DNA from 2 places in the Peribacillus sp. B65 genome. Region 2 is predicted to be linked to the other one. Evidence: predicted binding sites of a transcription regulator. Region 2 holds the regulator's gene; the other holds the start of a gene.
The links. The regulator Rex, encoded in region 2, represses fermentation and respiration genes when NADH is low (regulators of the CRP and FNR family bind a similar motif). The targets are predictions, from matches to a motif close to TTGTGAAATATTTCACAA.
Positions count from the first base shown of each region.

Region 1: qoxA (cytochrome aa3 quinol oxidase subunit II) is a predicted target of Rex. The motif match lies at 13,383-13,400, and genes of this name have one in related genera.

Region 1 is NZ_CP195840.1:3,807,383-3,823,982, forward strand. It holds gene ACSR9O_RS18545 (ABC transporter ATP-binding protein) at 1-1,191, opposite strand, end outside; gene ACSR9O_RS18550 (ABC transporter ATP-binding protein) at 1,091-2,839, opposite strand; gene ACSR9O_RS18555 (nitroreductase family protein) at 3,289-3,849, shown strand; gene ACSR9O_RS18560 (aspartate kinase) at 4,508-5,854, opposite strand; gene queF (preQ(1) synthase) at 6,058-6,558, opposite strand; gene ACSR9O_RS18570 (EamA family transporter) at 6,862-7,698, shown strand; gene ACSR9O_RS18575 (BA3454 family stress response protein) at 7,825-8,082, shown strand; gene ACSR9O_RS18580 (YfmQ family protein) at 8,676-9,125, opposite strand; gene qoxD (cytochrome aa3 quinol oxidase subunit IV) at 9,432-9,716, opposite strand; gene qoxC (cytochrome aa3 quinol oxidase subunit III) at 9,718-10,314, opposite strand; gene qoxB (cytochrome aa3 quinol oxidase subunit I) at 10,314-12,260, opposite strand; gene qoxA (cytochrome aa3 quinol oxidase subunit II) at 12,334-13,263, opposite strand; gene ACSR9O_RS18605 (hypothetical protein) at 14,309-14,623, opposite strand; gene ACSR9O_RS18610 (S1C family serine protease) at 14,879-16,114, opposite strand; gene ACSR9O_RS18615 (hypothetical protein) at 16,310-16,600, opposite strand, start outside.
Region 2 is NZ_CP195840.1:5,420,810-5,429,878, reverse strand. It holds gene groL (chaperonin GroEL) at 1-1,494, opposite strand, end outside; gene groES (co-chaperone GroES) at 1,554-1,838, opposite strand; gene ACSR9O_RS26825 (CPBP family intramembrane glutamic endopeptidase) at 2,173-2,898, shown strand; gene ACSR9O_RS26820 (YdiK family protein) at 2,895-3,107, shown strand; gene ACSR9O_RS26815 (redox-sensing transcriptional repressor Rex) at 3,137-3,796, opposite strand; gene moaC (cyclic pyranopterin monophosphate synthase MoaC) at 3,825-4,337, opposite strand; gene ACSR9O_RS26805 (ABC-F family ATP-binding cassette domain-containing protein) at 4,471-6,390, shown strand; gene tsaD (tRNA (adenosine(37)-N6)-threonylcarbamoyltransferase complex transferase subunit TsaD) at 6,659-7,672, opposite strand; gene rimI (ribosomal protein S18-alanine N-acetyltransferase) at 7,669-8,121, opposite strand; gene tsaB (tRNA (adenosine(37)-N6)-threonylcarbamoyltransferase complex dimerization subunit type 1 TsaB) at 8,144-8,836, opposite strand; gene tsaE (tRNA (adenosine(37)-N6)-threonylcarbamoyltransferase complex ATPase subunit type 1 TsaE) at 8,836-9,069, opposite strand, start outside.

The sequences.
Region 1 (16,600 bases), 1.6 Mb from region 2:
ATCATATATCGTTTGCTCCTCATCATTATACGAAAAGGAAACACCCTCAAAGACCACCTCACCGCAGACATCGCGAAGTTCAGAGGCCTGCTTCTCATCCACTTCCTCTTCTTCTTCATCAAGTATGGCGAAAACCCGCTCCGCACCGGCAACAGCTGAAAGGAGTGTATTGAATTGGTTAGCCAGGTCATTGAGCGGACGGGTGAATTGCCTTGAATACTCGGTGAAGATGACAATTACCCCGATGGAAACCGTTCCTATGCCACTCAGCGCCAAAAACCCGCCAACAGCAGCTATTACCGTGAAACTTAGGTTGTTCAGTAAATTCATCAGTTTTGGAATCAGCCCGGAGTATGATTGTGATAGGAAGCCGGCTTTCTTCAAGTTTTCACTCCGGATGATAAAATCCCGGATCACTTTATCTTCTTGTGAAAAAGCCTTTACGATCCGTTGTCCGGAAATCGTTTCTTCTATAAACCCATTCAGTTCCCCAAGGTTCTTCTGCTGTTGTTTAAACAGCTTTCCTGTCCGGTTCGTTATCCACCTCAGACCGAAGAACATAAGCGGAACGATGAATAAGGTTAAAACAGTTAATAAAGGGCTCAGATACAGCATGACTCCGATCGTCCCGACCAGTGTCAGCACACTTGAAAAAATCTGGATGACGGAACTATTCAAAGTGGAACTGACATTTTCTATATCATTCGTGACCCTACTCATCAATTCCCCATGCTGGCGCCGGTCAAAAAAGGGGATGGACAGCTGGTGAAGCTTTTTAAATAATTGATTGCGCATTTCATAAACCGTATCCTGCGCGATTCCAATCATCCAATAATTCTGAAGCCACATGGATAGGGAATAGAATATATAGACTCCAAGAAGTCCGAAAAGAAGGGTGATCAGCCCCCCGCTATCTTTTGTGACAATATAATCATCAATGGCCATCCCAACAAGAAAGGGGCCAAGCAACCCCAAAACCGAGCTTATCAGCACCATGAAAAGGACACAAAATAACAGGCTTTTATTCGTTGCTAAGTAGGGAATGATCCTTTTTATCGTATTCCAGGAGTTGACCGGTTTAGACTTTGCCTTATCGGGAGATATTCTTTGACTCAAGCGAAATCCCCTCCTCCCCAAACTGTGAGTGAACGATTTTTCGATAAAGATCGCTTGTTTGAAGCAAATCCTCATGTTTCCCCAGTGCAAGGACTTGACCGCTTTCCAGCAACAAGATTTTGTCCGCCTCCATGGCTGTACTGATTTTTTGTGTAATGATGAGCGTTGTGCATGTATATTCCTTTAAAGCGGCAAGCAATTTACTTTCCGTTTTCAAATCCAGCGCACTCGTACTATCATCCAGAAGGAGAATCTTCGGTCTGCGCACCAATGCTCTTGCGATCGATAAGCGCTGTTTTTGCCCTCCGGACAGATTCACTCCTTTTTGCCCTAACTGGGTTTCATATCGCTTCGGAAGTTTCATTACGGTCTCATGCACCTGAGCATGCTTGGCCGCAGCCATGATTTCCTCCATCGAGGCACCTTCTTTTCCCCAAGCGACATTATTTTTTATGGTTCCTGAAAAAAGCAGCGCCTCTTGCGGTACATAGCCGATCCTTTTCCGCAGAGAATTCAGGGGGATATCTTTCAGATCTTGGTCATCAATTTGAATGGAGCCGCTTTCAACTTCGTATAATCTCGGAATCAGCTGAAACAGAGATGTTTTCCCTGATCCTGTCGCTCCTAAGATGGCAAGCGTTTCTCCCGGATCGATGGAGAAGGTCAGGTTTTTCAATATCGGCGTATCGGTTCCAGGATAACGAAAAGATACATCCAAAAACTTGATGCCTCCCCCATTTACGGCCCCACTCTTGCTTTCCGCCTTACCTTCATCAATATCTATCGGGGTTTCAAATATTTCCGTCACACGCTCCGCTGAAGCCTTCGCACGGGAAATGACCATGATCAGCCATGAAAAAACGGAAAGGGATGCCGCAATTCTTGTGGCATAGTTGACAATCGCCACAACTTCCCCTACCTGTATATCTCCTTTTGTTATAAATTCGCTTCCAAGCCAGAGAATGATCAGAATCGCCACATTCATGACCAACATCAGTACAGGCATCGTCGTTTCTATTAGACGAAGCGAAGTCACGGTCTTTCTTTTCAACTCTTCATTCGCATCGTCAAATCGGCCGATTTCATGCTCCTTACGAAGAAAAGCCTTGATCAAGCGCATGCCTATCAGGTTTTCCCTCATTACGCCATTAACATTATCGAGTTTTTTCTGTACGAGCTTAAACAGCTTGGCTGCTCGTTTCATAACCCATCTCAGGAAGAAAACAAGAATCGGAATTGAAATGACCAAAACAAGTGATAGTTTCAAATCGACCGCAATAGCCATTATCGCTCCGCCGATTACGATCAATGGCGCCCTCGCCATGATACGCAAGCCCATAAAAACCGTATTTTGAAGTTGTGTCACATCATTTGTCATCCTTGTTATCAACGAGGAAGTCGGGATATTATTCAAATTTGCAAAAGAAAACGCCTGTATTTTACCAAAAAGGCTTTTCCTGACATCATGTCCAAAGCTTTGACTTACATGTGATGCCGTAAAGGAATTAACGATCCCGCCAAGAAATGAAAAAACGGAAAGCCCAACCATGACACTTCCCCATTTAATCACCACCGATAAATCTTTCTGCAAAATGCCATCATCAATTATTTTTGCTATAAATAAAGGTTGTAACAGCTCTACCCCGAGCTCGACAATCATTAAGGATAAAGCAAGAATGATCAAAAGCCAGTACGGCTTAAGAAATGAGGACAATTTTTTCATCTATGACACCTTCGATTCTTCTTATGTAGATAGCATTTTTTTATCCTCTCATTATACATTTTTATACAGATTTTTTAAAAGATTTTAACCGTTTTAAAGCATTGGTAAATATCTTGAATTTTTTTTTATAAATACCCTTGACAAATAACAGGAAATAAGCGAAAATTCTAATTGATAATGATTTTCAATTTCATTATCGATCTCTGAAATTTGATAAGCAATTACGATATTCTCTTATCGTACCCTTTTGATATTGTACATAGATACAATGTCGCCCCGGCTTCTCTGTGCCTAGTAAAATTATATGCTCATTAGCGAATGCAAGTCACTAGAATATTGCCCCCTCTTTATTCAAGTAATTTATTCACGTTGGAAGCATATTAGGCAGCCGGGGATTATTTTTTTTCAACTATTAAACTTACATATATGATTAAAGGAGCAGGATGATCATGAAACTAGAAGATATCATTAAAGAACGGCGCAGCATCAAACGATTTAAGGACATTCCTGTTCCTATTGATACCATTCAATCATTATTGGAAACTTCGACATGGGCACCGAACCATAAAATGACCCAGCCATGGCGCTTCGTCGTGGTGCATGGTGATAGCCGTTTAAAACTCGCAGAAGCAACCCGTGCATTCATGGAAGGCAAAGAGAAGGACCCTGAAAAGAAAAAAGCAGCCGGACAGCGAGGATATAATAAACTTATAGGTGTACCGATGTTTGTCGCAGTGATCATGGAAGAGAATCCGAATCCCATGACACGTGAAGAAGATTATGCGGCTACAAGTGCCTTGATCCAGAATTTCAGCCTGCTTGCCTGGGAACAGGGAATCGGGATGATATGGGAAACATACGGCATGATACACAGCATGGAGTTTCGTGAAGCTTTGGGTGTGAAACCAGGCGAGAAAATCGTCGGCAGCCTTCACGTTGGCTATCCCGATATGATTCCTGCCCCTCGTCCAAGGACCGCGATCGATCAACTCCTGACCATTATGGACTAACATAAAAGGAAAGCATCCAATCTTCCATTTGGAGACTCAGACTGTAGACAAACTTGATGAAAATCGAGTTTTCTACAGTTTTTTTATGGCTTTTACAATTTGAACGTTGATTTCCGCTCCAGGCACTCGCTTTCCGCGGGCGGTCCGGGAGCCTCCTCGGCTTACGCCTGCGATGTCTCCCCTAGACGCGCTTTTCCCCCAGGAGTCTCGCCCCTTACACTCCAATCAACTTTGTTTTAACATATAGATAGAACTTATCCCTACATTCTTTTTTGTATTATATAGAAGTATTTAACTTGGGTGATATGGATGCTTTCTAAACACGATTCTATTCAGCAAGATCAACTCAGTGAATCATTTGGCTCGTAAACTTGATGTGCCTTTGACATCTCTTTCATTTATAATTTGGTGAAAGATATGTATTCAGAGGTTGGAGCGTCAACTCCGTTCTCCTCTAATTGCTTTAACCACTTGACAAATGGGTATTAAATTAATAAAGACGCCCTGAACCCTACAGCGCGACTGTTAGCTTGTAATGATTATCACACGGTCATTGCCACTATCATAAAGAACCGAATGAAAAATCCAGCGTATGTATAGTGACTAAAAGATTAATCAAAAAAACCCCCTTCTAAAAGGAGGTCCTGAACGCCCATACTCAAAAGAACTCGTGATACAATGCCTGAATCGCCGTCTCTTCGTTGTGCCCTTTCACACCGAACATCATGCTTACCTCCGAAGAGCCCTGGTTGATCATCTCAATATTCACCTTAGCTTCGGCCAAGGCTTTTGACGCTCTTGCCGTTGTACCGACATTATGGCGCATTCCTTCCCCTACAACCATGATCAAGGCAAGATCATGCTCCACATTCACTTCATCGGCATGCAGCTCTTTCTTGATTCGGGAAATGATTTTTCTCTCGGCTTCACCTTTCATCTGGTCCTGCCTTAGAATAAGCGTCACATCATCGATGCCTGATGGAATATGCTCATATGAAACTCCATAATCTTCAAGGATGTGCAGCAGTTTCCGACCAAAACCAACTTCCCGGTTCATCAAATATTTGCTAATGTAAATGCTGCAAAATCCTTTATCACTCGCAATCCCAATAACGGGCCCGTTCGTATTATCCCGTGTATTCACAATTCGGGTCCCTTGTGCCGCCGGATTGTTCGTATTCTGGATATGGACTGGTATTCCCGCACGGAATGCAGGAATCAGTGCCTCATCATGAAATACCGAGAAGCCTGCATAAGAAAGCTCACGCATCTCACGATAGGTTAATTCCCGGATTCCCTTCGGATTGGAAACCACATTTGGATTCACCGCATAAACGGCATCCACGTCCGTAAAGTTCTCATACAAATCAGCTTTGACCCCATTCGCAAGAATCGAACCAGTAATATCGGAACCGCTTCTTGAGAAGGTTAACACATCACCATCCAACGTATAACCGAAGAACCCCGGGAATACTACGATTCCAGGCTCATCACGCAGAGCATATAACCGATCATAAGACTCTGGCAGCACCTTGGTAAATCCACCTTCATCCGTTACGATCAAGCCGGCCTTCTTTGGATTTATATACTGCGCCTCTACACCACGGCTTTGGAAATAACCTGCGACCAGCTTCGCATTATTATCCTCGCCGCTTGCCTTCAAGGCATCCAGATAGCGCTTCGGGTTAGTTTGGTCTGCATGCAGCAGTGCCATTAAATTTTCATGAATCCCAGTGATGACACTCTCGGATATATCCAACTCTTCAGCAATGCTCGCATAGCGGGATACGACATCTTCTATCAAATGCTCTCCGTTATCCCCGCGCAGCTGCTGTTCCGCAGCTTCAATCAATAAATCCGTCACCTTTATATCATCGGAATTGCGTTTCCCTGGAGCCGAAACGACTACAATCTTTCTCTCTGGATCAGAAACAACAATTTCGAATACCTTCCTCAATTGTTCACCTGACGCAAGTGAACTTCCACCAAACTTTGCAACTTTCATCTCGACATCCCCTATTTTCGTAAATATTCTGTCAAAATCAACTCTCCCTATTATTACGCTTTTTCTCGAAACAATCAAGTGGAAATTCCATTATAGGAGGACATTTGTATTTTTAAAAAGGACAAATCATCAGGACGATGAATCGGGAATGGCTAAAACAAAGAAAAAGACAACGGGCATATGCCCATTGTCTCTCCTATTCTTTAACGATTATCCACAGTTTCCGGGTATAAGTCATGGTTCATCAAGCGGTAATTCGCCATTTCCTCATACTTCGTACCTGGTTTCCCATAATTCGTGTAAGGGTCGATGGAAATTCCGCCCCTTGGTGTAAACTTGCCCCAGACTTCAATATATTTAGGATCCATCAATTCGATTAAATCATTCATGATGATGTTCATGCAGTCTTCATGGAAATCACCGTGATTGCGGAAGCTGAATAAATAAAGTTTCAAAGACTTGCTTTCCACCATTTTCACACTGGGAATATAGCTGATGTAAATGGTAGCAAAGTCCGGCTGGCCCGTTATCGGACATAAGCTAGTGAATTCCGGGCAATTGAATTTGACGAAATAATCCCGGTTCGGATGCTTGTTATCGAATGACTCAAGGATTTCAGGCGCATAGTCAAATGTATATTTTGTTCCTTGATTACCAAGCAGTGTGATATCTTTTTTTAATTCTTCTTCTTTTCTTCCAGACATGAAAAGTCCTCCTAATCCCACGCTTCAGGGAGATTCATAAAATGGGCCTCTATATAACAAAAACCATATCTCCTCAAAGATATGGTTGATTCGCGAAAAATATCAAAGCCATAGTTTTTTTAAGAGGGTGATGCTATGAACCTCTCCCGATTATCGGGAAATATTTTAAAATTGTCTTAGTAAATATAAAAAAAAATAGTCAATCTGTCAATGCAACTCTCTTAAATTGGGTTTGATTCCTTTATATATTCAGTTTAAAATGGAAAAAGCAGTTCAACCTATAAGAAAGAAGAGAATATACACATGTGGATTTTTGCAGCACTCATCACCAGCTTATGTTTCGGAATCAATAACAGCATTTTCAAATGGAGCAGCGGAAAAGGCTATTCCAAGATACATATCCAATTTTTCTTTTATTTTTCAGCTTTTATTTTGTCCATTATTTATGGAATGTTTATGGATGGTTTGCAGCTGAACTGGCTGTCCATCATGCTTGGTGCAGCAATTGGTGTACTGAACGCTAATGGTAACATCCAGATGGCAAGCGCCTTTGAAAAAGGGCCGGCAAGCTTGACATCACCATTAATCGCAGCGAATGCCATATTCCCCATACTCTGTGCAGCTTTAATTTTTCACGAACATATTTCCTCCTTGCAGTGGAGTGGAATAGTCTGCATGTTTCTCGCTACATTAGTTATCCAGTATACACCTAACGCCAAAGGTAACCATCAGTATGTCCCTTGGATCATGCACACAGTATTCTCCATCTTATCATTCGGAGTGCTCGGAATTCTAATGACGACATCAACACGTCTTCATTTAAACTCCCTTGATATCCTTGTATCAATGTATGGAGGCGGAATGCTTTATCTTCTTTCGGCTCTGGCCTTAAAAAAAGAAAAAATCAAGCTAAAGGAAGTCAAAATCGGTTCCTTAGTAGGTTTTTTAAGCATGATAGGCTATGGATGTTATTTCTTTGCATTGAACACAGGGATCGCAAGCATCATTTTCCCTGTCGTCAGCCTGAACTGTTTAGTTGTCGTATTCGCTGGATGTTATTTATTCAAGGAAAAACTAAAAACCTATCAAATTGCCGGTGTTCTTGCAGCATTAATCGGTATTATTTTAACTAAAATATGAATATAGTACGTTTACAAAAACAACCTGGCTGTCATGTGTACAAGCCAGGTCGTTTTCTATTTAATGGGAAATGGGGTAGGTCAAAAAAAAAAAATGTTGACACATCCGTAAAAATATCAGATAATTTTGAATATTAATTCTTTAGATTTAACAGCTTTTGAAATGTTTGAAAGATCCTCTGCCACGGGTATTAAAGAAATAGGTACAACCACCTCATTTAATTCTGAATCAAGAAAGGAAAGATGCATTATGGTAAAAGTTACAGTAACAGTTGATTTCCAAGGAAAATCTTATCAAACTAACGTCCTTACTAAACCGGGTACAGATCATGAAGTAATTTTACAACAAGCCCTTCATCAAGTTGAAAAGCAATGGAAAGCGTAAGAAGGCAGGCATCGCAATAGATACCTGCTTTTTTATTACCATTTTAATAATTTCCAAAATACGTTTCATATGAACTATTAAAGATCCTCTTGCAGCAATTCCCTCCTGGTAAAAAACACTTTTAATTATTTTTATTCAAAAGACACTAAAATTAAGATGTCAGTTTGTGTACTAGAATTTTTTATAATGAAAAAAATATCCAATTGAAATGGGATTATATAATAAAAGTCTTTTAAAAAAGACGGTCTTTTAAAGGACCGTCTCAACTGTAGACAATTTAACCGTTGATTTCCATTCCAGGCACTCGCTATCCGCAGGCGGTCCGGGAGCCTCCGTTCCAATCAACTTTGTTTTAAAATTTAGATAGAACCCCTTTTGTCCACTAACAAGCTAATAATTGATTTTCCTGCAGTTTTTGTTGAGGGTTTTAAATTCAATCGTTTATTTCCTCTCCTGGCACTCACTTTGCGCCTGCGAGGTCTCCCCTGGACACGCTTTCCCCGCAAAGGTCTCGCACACACCATTCCAATCAACCTTGTTTTTAATTTAATACAGAACCCTTTTGTTTACAAACTGAGACCGAATTACTGTTATTAAACTAAATTTCTTATTAATGGCATGGAACGTTCTTGGAGGTTATCGGAAAACAGGCTATAAGAAATGACTTTCTTCTTGTACTGTTTAACTACATCCACTCGGTCATTGTAAATATACACAAATAACTTAACATCAATTTTGCCTTTTTTAGTATCAATGACTAATGGAGTCCCACTGTCCTCTGGATGTAAAAACAATTGCTCGTTACCCGGGAATATATGATTTTTCTTCAAAAATCTGGCGTTATTAAAGTAATTAATAACTTGAATTTTTTCTTCACCTTCCAATCGTTTTCCGTCAAAGGATACGATCGCATTCCCGCCACTAATTTCTGAGTGTATTTTAAATTTGCTGATAATCCAATTAACAGCATCGGTTGGAAGACAGGAAACCAATATTTTTAACAAGCTTAATATAATTGTCAAAATCAAAACCGGCAATGTCAATTCATCATCTCCGCTACATTTATAATTAATTCTTTATAACTTATTATATCAATAGGGCTGGCAATTTCTCTTAGAAGATGTGTCCGTTCTATTAACGTTTTACTTTGGTAAAACATTGTACTTAAACACAATTTCCCCTTTATAAATATAATTTTCCGAAATGGTTATACTAAACATAATGGTTTCATCCACATCCTTCTTAACAAATTTCCATGAATGAGATGGATAGATCGGTATAAGAAATTATATTTATTAAAGTACAAAAAAACTGGGCGTCATCAAGACGCCCAGCTTTTCCGGAATCGATTATTGATATCCCCAAATCATTGTTAGCATTGTACCGAAAATTGTAACCAATGCAACGAACAATCCGTAATAAACGTTTGTGTAAATCGATGCTTTATCTTCAGACTCACCTGCGTGCATGAACATAACTAATTGCAGTGCAGCTTGCATGAAAGCTGTAACAAGTAGGATGATCACACCCATTTTTAGTGAGAGATCAAACATAATAACTGATAGTGCGACCAAAGTCAGGACTAGAGAAAACGCAAATCCCATAACTTGGCCCCGTGGGAATAATTCTTTCATATTACATCATTCCTTTCAGGTAGACGAAACTGAAGATGAAGATCCAGACAACGTCCAAGAAATGCCAGTAAAGTGAAAAGATGAAAGCCTTGTTTGTTGTTTCTGGAGTCATACCGCGCTTTTTGATTTGCATGACGATGAAGGTTCCCCAGAATAAACCAAGTGTAACGTGAGCTCCATGCGTACCTAGTAATGTAAACAAACTAGATAAGAAAGCACTTGTTTGAATGGTTGCTCCTTCATGTACATACTCCACGAATTCATAAATTTCGACTCCCAAGAAGCCTAAACCAAGAATAAGGGTGATAATGAAGAAACCAATCGTTGCTTTCTGTCTGCCAAGTCTCATTGCATTGATTCCAAGACCTATGGTAAAACTACTGGTTAAAAGAAAGATTGTTTGGAACATCAGGGTTGGGACTTTAAAAAGATGTTCCCCTGTTGGACCATTTCCAGTTCCATTGACCAATACAAAATAAGTGGCGAACAGTGTAGCGAAAAGAGCTATTTCTGCTCCTAGGAAAATCCAGAATCCAAAAATCTTTAAGCGATTTTCTTCCGTGCTATATTCTAGTGGCAGCGAGTTATCTATTTTCATTACTTAGCACCTCGCAATTTATTTTCAGTTTCTTCGATCTCTTCAACAGAGATATAACGTCCGTGATCTTTTTCGAATGAACGGTGAATCATACAAGCAAAGATACCGATCGTTGCAATGATAGCAATGATCCACATGCTGAATACCATCGCAAAGCCCCAAACGAAGAAGATACAGCTCATGATAAACGGCACACCACTGTTATTTGGCATATGGATCTTTTCTACTTTACCGCCAAATAACTTAAAGCCTTTTTTCTTTGAATCCCAGAATGCTTCTGTAGAATCAACTGTTGGCACAATTGCAAAGTTATATTCAGGGATTGGTGTATGTGTAGCCCACTCTAGAGAACGTGCATCCCATGGATCGTTTGAAATATTTCTTGACGCATAACGAGTGCTCCAATAGATATTGTACACAATAAGTGCAAAACCTATTGCCAAGCCAATCGCTCCAACGAAAGAGAGCATATTCAATGGACCATACCCTGTTGATTCAGAGTACGTATACATACGACGTGCCTGCCCATCTAAACCAGTGATGAACATCGGGAAGAATGTAACATTAAAGCCGATTGTAATGAACCAGAACGACCATTTCCCAATTTTTTCGCTCAACATGAAACCGAACATTTTTGGCCACCAGTACGTGAAACCAGCAAGTACGGCAAATACAGTACCAGGGATTAAAACGTAGTGGAAGTGAGCTACTAAGAACATTGTATTATGGTATTGGTAGTCAGCACTTGCCATTGCAAGCATGACCCCTGTTACCCCACCGAGCGTGAAAATCGGAATGAAAGCTAAAGAGTAAAGCATCGGAACGGTAAAAACGATTTTACCTTTCCAAAGTGTGAACAACCAGTTGAAAATCTTAACACCGGTCGGGACGGCAATTGCCATTGTGGTAATCGAGAAGATACCATTAACCATTGCACCGTGACCCATTGTATAGAAATGGTGAGCCCATACAATGAAAGATAGAGTAGAAATAGCTACCATGGAGATAACCATCGAATTATACCCGTACAGGTTACGACGTGCAAATGTCGAAATGATTTCACTGTATATACCGAAAGCCGGAAGAATTACTATATAAACTTCAGGATGTCCCCAAACCCAGAACAAGTTCGCCCAAAGCATATCGCTACCGCCATTGGCCATCGTAAAGAATTGAGTTCCGAATAGACGATCCATTGTCATCAACGCAAGTGCCACTGTCAATACAGGGAAAGCGAAAACGATAATGAAGTTTGTGATCAAGATAGACCATGTGAACATTGGCATTTTCATTAAGTTCATGCCAGGTGCTCTCATTTTCAAGATTGTTACGATAAAGTTGATACCAGTCAGTAATGTACCGATACCAGCTATTTGAATTGCAATCGCGTAATAGTTCGAACCTACTGATTCACTGAAATCGTTACTTGCCAGCGGGAAGTAAGATGTCCAACCTGCATCAGGAGAACCACCGACTACGAAAGAGATGTTAAATAGCATTGCCCCCATGAAGAATAACCAGAAGCTTACTGCGTTCAGACGTGGGAATGCTACGTCACGCGCTCCAATTTGCAATGGTGTGACAATGTTCATTAACCCAATGATAAATGGCATAGCCATGAACAGGATCATGACGACCCCGTGTGTTGTAAATACCTCATTATAATGCTGTCCATCCAAAAGACCGTTATCTGGAATAGCCGTTTGAGCACGCATCATAAGAGCATCCACGCCACCACGGAAGAGCATAAGCAGTGCTGCCAAGATGTACATGATACCAATACGTTTATGGTCAACCGTTGTTAACCACTCACGCCATAAGTAACCCCATTTTTTAAAATAGGTAATTCCGGCAACAACCGCAATCATGGTTAAACCAATGGCAACCATGGATGCATAAATCGCAGGACTTGGATGAGGTACGGCAAATCGATCAAAGTAATCCATACTTTTGTGACTCCTTTCAGGAAAATATTCCTTATCTTGTAAACCTAGTTGTTTTATCGAACGAAATTAATTCTTAGTGATCATGATTCATGTTGCTGTGTTCTGAATGTTCATCGTGTGAATCCTTGGAATCATTTTCTTCCGTATCAGAAGATCCGTGGTCATGACCAGCATTTTCCCCTTCAGGAGCTGGAGAAAACTCTAAGTGAGTTCCAGTGTAAGTGGATTGTCCCACATGACCAGGTTTTAATAATTCATTGAATTTTTTCTCAGTAATCGGTTTAGCAGTAGCTTTAATTTCATCTACCCACTTATCGTATTCCTCTGCAGATAGTACATTAACGTTGAAAGTTTGCTGAGCAAAACCTGAACCACTGAAGTTTGAATTTCGACCCATATACTCTCCTGGTACATCAGCTGCTAAGTGCAACGTATTAACCATGTCCGACATCGCGTATTTTTGTCCTCCAAGTTGCGGAATCCAGAAACTTGAGATTGGACCGAATGAGTAAAGTTTAAATTCAATTGGTCGGTTAGTAGGTAAAAACAGATAGTTGACTGTTTCGATATCTTCTTCCGGATAACTAAAGTGCCACTTCCAGTTTGAAGATGAAGCGTAAATAATTAAAGGTTCTTGATCACCGTATCCTTTAGGTGTTGCCTCAACTTCATTTGTTGTTTTAACAGTAACAACGGATAGGAAAGCGACGATTAGAATTGGGATCGCAACCCAAATTATTTCAAGAACCTTACTTCCTTCAATATGAGGCGGTTCATAATCATCACGTTGTTTGGAAGCACGATATTTCATTATCATGAAGATATACAGTACCATAACGACAAGGACGACAAAGGCCATTGTCCATATCGAAATCATAATAACATCTGCTTGTGTTGCAGCTACTGGCCCTTTAGGGTCCAAGACCATTAATGGGTTATCGCAACCGGTTAGCACAGTGGCAATAGTAAAAAGTATAGTTAATAGAGCCCATTTTATTTTCATAGTACTACCCCTTTCTTACATAATAAAATTCCAATTGGTAATTATTCGGACAAAGTGTTACCATGTTCACAAACCCCGACATACCAATATTAATCCCAAGTCTAAAAAAAGACAATACAAAGTGACATCTGTCACATAAAGTTCATTAAAGAGCAGTAAGAAGATGGTAAATGAACTGAAATGTTCGAAAATCTTCAGCAAATGAAATATAATAAATGTTTCATATCTTGCCTTTGAAAATTCACTTATCAGTGCAGGATTACAAATAGTACCGATCCTCTTTCCATTTAATATTACTCTAATATAATGAAATAAAAATTTCACATTATAGTCACCGTGTATATTGCCTCAAAACTCTTAAAGATTATGAATTATATTACCTATCTTGTCAATTAGGTATTTATCGTTAGATACCATGATTTAAACCGGATTTTTTTCACTCGGCCAAGGAGGTTGGTAAATGGTAGACACATGGGACACGATGTTGTCTCCATGCTTCAATACCCTTATGAACCAACACAGGTCAATATTATATATATATAAGGAAACAACGAGTTGAAATGAAATTGGGTTCTTTTTGCAATCCTTATGCCCTGTCAGTATTTTTAAACAGCCGTGTAGCAAAAGCGTAGTAAGTAATTCAGGTTTGCTATCAAATCTGCCTTTAGCAAAACCACTGCTCAATAACCCCATATTGATACCTGTATCCCTTTCCCTTTTGAATTTTCAATTAAAAGTACATAAAAAAAACCACAAAAAAAGGACTTCTTAAAAGTGTCCTTTTCTCGTAGATATTGTTTAAAATGTAATTGAGACTTCCTGGCGTGCAGGCAGTTGGTTTGGATGTACAAGCACATCGTGTGTTTGGCAATGACGAGTGGCAGTATATTGAATTAAAATGTAACAAATCGATAATTCGATTCTGATAATATGAAATGAAAGCGCATTCATTATTTGTGATCAAGTTGACTCAAATTCAGCAAGTTAGGTAAAAGAACAACTAGTTTTGTTTAGAAAAACAGTATATTGCGCTATATTCCTCGCTTTAGTTACTGAATTCTGTACTTCTGTTTGTTGGAGCTTTAGCCTTTGTTTTCATTTTTATGATTTTAGTCGTTTCCGGTTCAATTCTTTCGCCTTTACGTGTATTCATTACCATTTCCTCTGTCAGGACAAAAAATATACCAACTAGAAAAATGGCAGCTGCGCTTAATGTGATGGCGATTCCAACAGCGGTGAATATATAATCCTTATTGTAATCGCTTACAAAGAAACTTAAAGCAAAAATAATAATTCCGATTACACAACCTGTGCCCGATACCCATTTCACTGCATCTAACATCTTCTGATTAGCTTCCATAATTTCATCCCCTTTCTTTCTATTTTATGACATTTCACAAATTTGTCAAATCTTTTCTATTTTTTAACATATTCACGATGAAAACCTTGACAAATAGAAGGCGCCACCATTCACCTTTAGGTATTCAAGACTATATGAACAAACTTCAAAACAGTGCAAATACACTATCTATTTTACCGATATTAGCCCACTGTATACTATTAAAAAAACTCCAATAAAAGACCCCTGTTGAATAATCAGGGGCCTTACCTCATTCTATGGTTTTTGCAAGGTGATCGTTACCGTTTTCTCTTCAGTGCCTCGATATACTTTAATCTTTACTTTATCTCCGATTTTCTTATCTGTATATAAGTACTTCCTTAATGCAGCGGCAGTATTTATTTTCGTTCCATCAATCTCAACGATGATATCCTGTTGCTTAAGCCCTCCATTCGCCGCAGCCGATCCCGCCTCTATACTCGTCACCATTACGCCGGACTTTACGGCTTCTGGAACATTTTGAATGTAATATTGCGGCAGTTCTTCCATACTGGCCAAGCTGACTCCTAAATATGGGCGCGTGATTTTTCCATTTTCAATCAGCTCCGTAACAATCGGAATCACATCATTACTTGGTATGGCAAACCCTAAGCCTTCCACACCGTTTTCGGAAATCTTCAAACTGTTTATGCCGATCACTTCCCCAGCGGTGTTGATCAATGCACCCCCGCTATTGCCGGGATTGATCGCTGCATCTGTTTGAAGGACATCAAGTTCCCACTCCCCGTCCGAGGTATCGACTGAAATGGAGCGTCCGGTCGCACTGACGATCCCTTGTGTAACCGATCGTGAAAAATCAAGTCCAAGTGGGTTGCCAATTGCCAATACTTCTTCTCCTGGACGCATGCTATCGGAATTCCCGAATTTAATTCCCTCAGGTGCTTTCGAGGCATCAATTGTCAAAACCGCTAAATCAGTCAAAGCATCAGCCCCGACAACCGTCGCCGTTGCCTTTTGTCCATCATACAATGAAATTTCGACTTCCTTAGCGCCTTCAATAACATGATTGTTCGTGATGATATAGGCTTTCCCATCAGCTTTTTTATAGATGACCCCTGAGCCGGTGCCGCTTTCAACCGTTTCGCTCTCCGTGCTTTGCTGCTGGTACGGGTACTGGTTTTGCATCTCCTGTAAATTCACGACCCCGACTATCGATTTGGATGCTGATTCGACCATCTCTGCCCTATCATTTGAATCCGTACTTGTCGATAACTTTTCCGCCGTGACACTCTTATCCTTTTCAACACTTTCCGTTTGCTGTACACCTGCCGTTTTGGTTGACTCATTCACTGGACTATTCCCTTGACCTATAAAGTCCCCGCCAAATAGAAATACAGACGATGTAACCATAGCAGCAACCGTTCCGGAAACAAGGCTAGTTAGCCAAAGAGACTTACCCTTTTTCCGTTCTGCCTTTACTCTGACTTGCTCATCACCATTATAATTTTCCATCTTTATCCCTCCTATGATTGTCCTTTATCCTTTACTTGACTCAATCATAAACAGGAAATATTAAAAAATTCTTAAGAAATAACGAATAGGGCGACATTTTACAAAAATTATAAAATTTTATCGAATCCTGTATCTTGCCGCCTGCAAAATAAAAAGGCCTCAACAGGGGCCTTCAATTCGACCATACAGTTATCCTTACAAGACTTCATAAACTTCTTTAGTCTTCTTATTCACGCCATACCAGCCCCAAGTGGTTTTGTGGCCACTTTCCTGACTAGGTTCATCCACCTCGAAAACATGAAAAATGTAATCTCCCTTTTCGGCATCATGATCATATTCGATATCTAAATCAGGAAAATTTTCCATGTCCACATAATCCTTAACTAGCTTCTCTGCCTGAGATTTACTTAATGTACTAACCGAAGCCTTGCTCTCTTCTTTGCCTATTGTATCCGTTGCCGCCTCATCTTCTACTTTGGATCCATT
Region 2 (9,069 bases):
ACGAGTTACTTTAGTAGGATCGACGATACCGGATTCGATCATGTTCACCCATTGTCCAGTAGCTGCGTTGAAGCCAGTGCCTACTGCTTCGCCTTTAAGGCGCTCTACGATTACAGAGCCTTCAAGTCCAGCATTGTGAGCGATTTGACGAACAGGCTCTTCGATGGCACGAAGAACGATTTTCACGCCTGTTGCTACGTCGCCTTCCGCTTGAATTTCAGCGATTTTATTGTATACGTTAAGAAGTGCTGTACCACCACCGGCTACGATACCTTCTTCAACAGCGGCACGAGTGGAGTTCAATGCATCTTCAATACGAAGTTTACGTTCTTTTAATTCTGTTTCAGTAGCTGCACCGACTTTAATTACCGCTACGCCACCAGCTAATTTAGCAAGGCGTTCTTGTAATTTTTCACGGTCGAATTCAGAAGTTGTTTCTTCTAATTGAACACGGATTTGGTTTACACGAGCTTGAATTTGAGCTGTATCTCCAGCTCCTTCAACGATCGTTGTATTTTCTTTTGTAACAACCACTTTAGACGCACGGCCTAATGAATCGATTGTTGCAGATTTAAGGTCAAGACCGATTTCTTCAGTGATTACTTCGCCGCCTGTAAGAGCTGCGATGTCTTCAAGCATTGCTTTACGACGGTCACCGAATCCAGGAGCTTTAACCGCAACAGCGTTGAATGTTCCACGAAGTTTGTTCACAACAAGAGTTGCAAGCGCTTCGCCTTCTACATCTTCAGCAATCAATAATAGCGGTTTACCTTGTTGTACAACTTGCTCAAGTACAGGAAGGATTTCTTGGATATTCGTGATTTTTTTATCTGTGATCAAGATATATGGATTTTCTAGTACAGCTTCCATTTTATCTGAATCAGTAACCATGTATGGAGATGCATATCCGCGATCGAACTGCATACCTTCTACTACGTCCAATTCAGTTGTGAAACCTTTAGACTCTTCGATTGTGATGACGCCGTCGTTACCAACGCGCTCCATTGCTTCCGCAATCAGTTGGCCGACTTCTTCATCAGCTGAAGAGATGGCAGCAACTTGTGCGATAGATTCTTTGTTTTCAACAGGTTGGGAAATGGCTTTCAATTCTGCGATTGCAGTATTGACCGCTTTCTCGATTCCTTTACGGATACCCATTGGGTTAGCACCAGCTGTTACGTTTTTAAGACCTTCGCGGATCATCGCTTGTGCAAGAACCGTTGCAGTCGTTGTACCGTCACCAGCTACGTCGTTTGTTTTGCTTGCTACTTCAGCAACCAATTTCGCACCCATGTTTTCGAATGCATCTTCCAATTCGATTTCTTTAGCGATCGTCACACCGTCATTAGTGATAAGCGGTGAACCGAATTTTTTCTCAAGAACCACGTTACGACCTTTTGGTCCAAGCGTTACTTTAACTGCATCTGCAAGTGCGTCCACACCACGAAGCATGGAGCGGCGAGCTTCTTCACTAAATTTAATTTCTTTAGCCATTTATAAGTACCTCCCTAAAATTTTAAGAAAATTTTCGTTCAGTTAAGTATGATGTATAATTAGCCGATAACAGCTAGAATGTCGCTTTCACGTAAAATTAAGTATTCAGTGTTTTCGTATTTAACTTCAGTACCTGCATATTTTGAGAAGATAATTAGATCGCCTTGGGCAACCTCTAAAGCAACACGTTCGCCATTTTCTAGGACACGGCCAGTACCAACTGCTACTACCTTACCTTCTTGTGGCTTTTCTTTAGCAGTATCAGGAAGAACAATACCGCTTGCAGTTTTTTCTTCAGTTTGAACTAGTTCAATAATAACGCGATCACCTAATGGTTTTAACAAGTGAAACAACCTCCTCATATTCTCTTGATAATTTGTTACATGATTATTAGCACTCTTCATCATCGAGTGCTAACACATTTATAATATTAAATAAACCGAGCCTTTTTTGCAAGTATCTTATTGAAAATTTTTTATTAATTTCTGATAAATTACGGGTAAACTACTTTAGCATAATGATTTCCTTAACAAAGTTATTTAAATGTTTCGTTAGGGGTACCTTTAAGTGGTGTTCTGCCTCAATTTTTGATACCATTTTGGAGTATGCGTTTATAGCTTGTCCCCATATCAGGAACGTTCCGAGCGGAATGGGTGACTATAAAAGGAGTTTTCATTTTTGAAAAAGGAATATTGGTTCGTCATCATCACTTATATTGCCATGCAATTATCCAGTATTGTTGGGGTACCCATTTTCATGCTGATCGGGTCTTATACCGGAATGCCGGCTGATGAACTCCAAGTGAAATCTGCAGCATACTGGATAGTTTTCAGTTTTCTCGCTGCTTTATTCTTGATTCTTTTTTTAATGAGAAAAGATATGAGGGAAAAGTTGGACACGAGAAATCAAACTTCCGTTTCCATGTCCATATTATGGGCAATTGCAGGAGTGTTCATGGCTCTTTTTGCGCAAAGCATTGCCGGCAGCATTGAACAAATGCTTGGGGTGGAGTCTGAATCTGAAAATACGCAGCAACTCATTTCACTCATTTACAAAGTCCCCATGGTCATTTTCGTCACTTCAGTAATTGGACCTATATTGGAAGAATTAATTTTCCGGAAAATCATTTTCGGATCACTTCATAAACGCTTTAACTTCTTTATTTCAGCTTTAATCAGCTCAGTTATTTTCGGCTTGGCGCATGGTGAATTTGAACATCTTCTTTTATATACGGCAATGGGCTTCACTTTTGCTTACCTTTATGCAAAAACAGGCCGTATTCTCGTATCAATGAGCGCTCATATTGCGATGAATACGCTTGTTATCATCCTTCAAGTGGTATATCGGGAGGATATAGAGAAGATGATGGATACTGCACAGGCCTTCATCGGAGGTTTATTATGAAACGTCAATCACCCTTATTCATGGGCATCATCTATGCAGGCTTAGGAGCTCTTTTTACCGCTATCGCGATTCAAACCGTCAATTCTTCTGGATGGGGACTCTTCGCCTACATACTTGTCCTCATTGCGACTCTTGACTTTGGATCGGGCTTACGCATGATCATGCTGCACTTTAAGATTAAAGCCGCACAAAAAAATAAGAAAAAATAAAAAAACGCTGCAAAGATGCAGCGTTTTTTTCATTCCTCCAAAGCGGCTTCTTCCACTACCGGATAATGTTTCAGGAAGTAGATGAGCGACTGAAGCTCCACGGCCAGATCAATATGGTGAACCCTTATGGATGGAGGCACGGTCAGCCTTGCAGGTGTAAAATTCAATATTCCTTTTATATCAGCTTTGACTAGACGATCGGTTATCGTCTGGGCTACCTGTGCAGGCACGGTCAATATAGCTGCAGTGATATTATTTTCCTGCAATAACGTATCGATTTGATCCATATGATAGATGGGCACATCAGCTATCCGCTTGCCGACTTTTTCTTCAGAAACTTCGAAAGCCATTTCAATTTTTGTATTATTATTTTTCATGAAATTGTAATTTAAAAAAGCGGTTCCTAAATTTCCTACCCCTATTAAAGCGACTTTGGTCAATTCATCTTGATCTAGTGTTTTTCTAAAGAAGGATAATAAATAATTGACATTGTAGCCGTAGCCTTTTTTCCCAAGCGCGCCAAAGTAGGAAAAATCACGGCGTATGGTGGCAGAATCCACTTTTACAGCTTCGCTTAGCTCTGCCGAGGAAACTCTTTGTTTGCCTGAGGAATGTAAGTTCTTTAAAAATCGATAATACAATGGTAACCTTTTGGCTGTTGCCTGCGGTATCTTTGGGTCATGGTTCATTGTTCTTCCCCGCCTTCACACATGCTTTTCAACTTAATTCTCTATCTGTTTGTTTTACTTGTCTTTTATAATCGTTACTGGAAACTCCGCCTGTTTTCTCCACTAAGAATGTAGGCCCGATCACCATTCCCTTGTCAATGGCCTTACACATGTCATAAACAGTCAAGGCAGTCACGGATGCAGCTGTTAACGCTTCCATTTCCACACCTGTACTCCCTTTTGTCTTAGCTTCCGTTTTAATCCTAAGTCTGTATCCTTGTTCCTCTTTTTCCCACTCAAAGGCTATATTGACCCCTTGCAGAGCAATGGGATGGCACATCGGAATGATATTGGATGTATTTTTGCTGGCCATTATTCCTGCAACCTGTGCAACAGCCAGTACATCACCTTTTTTCATTTTCTGGTTCGTGACCAATTCATATATTTCATCATTCAATAAAATGCTCGATTGAGCTACTGCCGTCCGGGTTGTTTCAGGCTTAGCACTCACATCGACCATTTTGGCCCTGCCCTGTTCATTAAAATGCGTTAAGTCTCCCATTTAAGTAACCCCTCCTAAATCATACACTATTATTCCACTTTATGTAACAGCTTTTGTTTTACCATGGAACCAAGCTGTTGCCGATAATAACTAAAATACGTTACACTATCTATAATCAATTGAGGTGAAATCTATGATTTTATTACAAATCAATCAACTATCGAAATATTATGGAGCTGAACTTATTTTATCAAATATGAAGCTCGAAGTTCAAAATAAAGATCGAATTGCACTTGTCGGCCGTAATGGCGCCGGAAAATCGACTCTGCTAAAAATCATAGCCGGGAAGATTTCCCATGATGGCGGTGAAATTATCAAACCAAAAGGCGTCACAATCGGCTATATGGCCCAGGATACGGGATTGGAATCCGAACTGACCATTTGGGATGAGATGCTGACGGTATTCACGGACCTTATAGAGCAGGAAAAGGAACTGCGTCGCCTTGAAGCTGATATGGCCAGACCTGACATCTTTGAAAACGAAACGGTTTACCAAAAAGTGCTGAATGAATACGACACTTTGATGGTGGCATTCAAAGAGAAGGGCGGTTATCAATATGAAGCGGATATCCGTTCCGTATTGCATGGGCTTCAGTTTGCTGACTTTGACTATTCTACCCCAATTTCCACATTAAGCGGCGGGCAAAAAACAAGGCTTGCATTAGGAAAGCTGCTTTTAAGGAAACCGGATATATTGATTCTGGATGAGCCGACGAACCATTTGGATATTGAAACCCTATCTTGGCTTGAACAATATTTACAAGGGTACCAGGGAGCTGTGCTCATTGTTTCCCATGACCGCTATTTTTTAGATAAAGTAGTGAACCTGGTATATGAGATTTCCCGGAATAACATGAAAAAATACTATGGTAATTATAGTTCTTACCTAGAGGGAAAAGCGGAAGATTATGAGCGGGACATGAAACTGTTCGAGAAGCAGCAAGGGGAAATCGAAAAGCTTCGCGACTTTGTCCAACGTAATATCACAAGGGCTTCGACCACGAAAAGAGCACAAAGCAGACGCAAGCAGCTCGAAAAGATGGATGTTTTGGACAAGCCGCAAGGGGATGAAAAATCCGCGAATTTTTCTTTCCAGATTGAAAGGCAAAGCGGAAATGAAGTACTCCACCTCCAGGACTTGGCTATCGGATACGAAGGGGAAACGGTATCAAGGAATATAAATTCCCGGATGACAAAGGGAGAGAGCATAGCTCTTGTTGGCCCAAATGGAGTTGGAAAATCAACTTTATTGAAAACGATCATTTCTAAGCTGCCTGCACTTTCTGGGGAATTCCGTTTTGGAACGAACGTAGAAGTCAGCTACTACGATCAAGAACAGGCTAACCTTGTTTCCAATAAACGCGTACTCAATGAATTATGGGACGACTATCCCCTTAAACCGGAAAAGGACATCCGCACCGTACTCGGTAATTTCCTATTTAGCGGGGACGATGTTTTGAAAACCGTTTCCACACTAAGCGGGGGCGAAAAGGCTCGGCTTGCTCTTGCCAAAATGATGATGCAAAAAGGTAATTTTTTAATTCTTGATGAACCAACGAACCATTTGGACCTCGATAGTAAATTGGTGCTTGAAAACGCTTTGATCGATTATCCGGGAACTATTCTTTTCGTCTCACATGACCGTTATTTCATAAATCGGATAGCAACGAAAGTGATAGAGCTCTCCAAAGACGGCAACGAAGAATTCCTCGGTGATTATGATTACTATTTAGAGAAGAAACAGGAGCAAGCGGAAATCAAAGCACTTGAACAGCAGGATCAGGCTAAAACTTTAGATGCAGCTGTAGAAAAAACAAATTACAAAATTGATAAAGAAGCAAAAAAAGTAGAACGCCAGCGAAAACGGCGCATTGAGGAAATCGAGGCAGCCATGGAGCGTCTTGAAACCGAAATAAGCGAATATAATGACCTCCTTTGCGATCCAAATGTTTTTCAGGACCACGAAAAAGTGATGGAAGTCCAAACAAAGCTTGATAATGCACAGGAAAAATTGGACCAGCTGCTCGAAGAATGGGCTGAACTGGAAGTATGACAAATGACCGGGTCAATCGACTCGGTCTTTTTCACTTCAAATTAAAAAGTTATCCACAAACTTGTTAACAATTCACTTACCGTTTATTAGCCAATAATTTGGGTTATACACATTATCCACAGAAACATATCCACTTATCCACAAAAACGCCACTTTATACACATGCAGTAGGATGATCAAAAAAACTTTATCCACAGAATATTCTATTATTTTATTAACACGATAAAAAGACAGGATGCCGAAGTGTGGAATCCTGTCTTCTCGTCAATTAAAATGCTTCTATATCCAATCCAGGATTTCCGTTCAAATCCAAACCAGATCGTTTTCCTTTTTCAAACATGACACTGCCAGCAGCACCGATCATGGCGGCATTGTCTGTACAAAGATAGAGGGGCGGAATGGATATATCCATAGGTAAATCCTTAAAAGCTTCCGTTAATGCTTCCCTAAGGCCTTTATTTGCCGCAACTCCTCCAGCAAGCAATACCTGCTTCACATTATATTCCTTTGCAGCTTTTACAGCTTTCATTACAAGCACTTCTATCACACTTGCTTGGAAACTTGCCGCTAAATCTTTAGGTTCGATTTTTTCCCCGCGCTGTTCTGCATTGTGCAAAGTGTTGATCACCGCCGATTTCAACCCGCTGAAGGAAAAATCATAGCTGCCATCCAACCATGCCCTAGGCAGTTTTAAAGTTGGTGAGCCTTCTTGCGCAAGCCTATCGATATGAGGACCGCCAGGATAAGGGAGCCCCAATGTTCGAGCCACTTTATCATACGCCTCTCCTGCTGCATCATCCCGCGTCTCCCCTATCACCTTGAAAGAACCTGGCTCTTCTAAAAGCACCAATTCTGTATGACCTCCCGAAACGACTAAAGAAAGCGCAGGATATTCGATCTCCTGAATAAGCCGATTTGCATAGATATGACCAGCGATATGATGCGTACCGACAATTGGTATTCCATGTGCGAAAGCTACAGCCTTCGCCGCATTCACGCCTATTAATAGTGCCCCAACAAGGCCGGGGCCTTCTGTAACGGCAATGGCATCCAAGTCTTCATATGTCACACCGGCTTGCAGCAGTGCTTCTTCAAGAACAATCGTAATTTGTTCTACATGATGACGGGAAGCTATTTCAGGGACGACACCGCCAAAACGTTTATGGCTTTCAATTTGTGAAGCCACGACATTACTCAGTATCTCCGTACCATTTTTTATGACAGCTGCCGCAGTTTCATCGCAGCTCGTTTCAATACCTAATATAAATTGATCTTGTTTCATGAAAAATTCACCCACATAACATAAGCATCTTCTTGATTGTCTGTATAATAATTTTTTCGGATTCCGCCCTTTTGGAAACCTAGTTTTTCATAGAGCGAAATGGCTACTGCATTACTGACACGGACCTCTAGCGTCATCCTCACCACACCCATCGAAATGGAGATTTCAATCATCTTCCTGAGCAAAGCTTCTCCTAGCTTTTGCCCTCGGTATTCTGGCAATATCGCTATATTGGTAATGTGCGATTCATCAATGACGATCCAGGCACCGCAATAACCGGCGATTTTACCTTCATCCTCTATCACCATGTATACAGCATATTGATTATGATTCAATTCATTAAAAAAAGCTTCCCGGCTCCAAGGCAAAGTAAAGGACTGCTTTTCCACGTTTAGCACTTGGTCGATATCTTCCGTATTCATCTTTCGGAACGTCAATGTTTTACTCATAATAATCGGTCGCTTTCCTTGTTTATTTCCCCTGCTGTTCAAGCCACTTTGCTTCTGCTTCAGCCATGCGGATATAATTCGGTACAAACTGGTGAACATCCACTTCAGTCTTATCAAGACCAATGAAGGCCAGTTCGCTTGGCCTTGAATTATATGACTGTACCGGAGCAAATACCGCCAATTCCCCTAATGCATCCGTAATTGCATCCCGATGGATGTCCACATCTTGACCAACAAATAAAACAGGACGATTTAATTCCTTCAATTGACTCGCCCACTCAGAGGATAGAATATTACAATCTTCTATGACTGTCTTTAAAGAGTCCTTTTCCATTTCATATAATCCAGTATAAATCTGCCCTCTTCTTGCATCGAACAAGGGAGAGATCACCCCGTTAAAATATCGTCCATTAGCTGCTAAAACCTCTAAGCTGGAAACACCTGATAAGGGAATCTGAAGCGTCCAGGCAAAGCTTTTCGCTATCGTCACTCCAATCCTGACCCCTGTATATGAGCCTGGACCTTGAGCGACCACAATCTTAGTCAATTCCTTCGGTTTAGTATCACAATCCCTCAGCAGTGTCTCAATTGCCGGCATTACCCGCACCGAATGATTTTTCTTTAGGTTCGTCGTATACTCACCAATTACTTGATTCTCGTTTACCAGTGCAATCCCTAATGTAAAATTCGATGTATCTATAGCTAAAACCTTCATCAAATAATCTCCTTACATAACTTTACATATCGTTCGCCTTTGGCTTCCAAAACAATACGCCGGCTGGTATCGCCCAGACGATAGATATAAATGGTCAAGATTTCCTCTGGAAGGTGATCCTTTATTAAATGGGCCCATTCAACGACAGTCACACCATCACCATCAAAATATTCATCAAAGCCTAGATCTTCTTCCGATTCACTTACCCGATATACATCCATATGATACAAAGG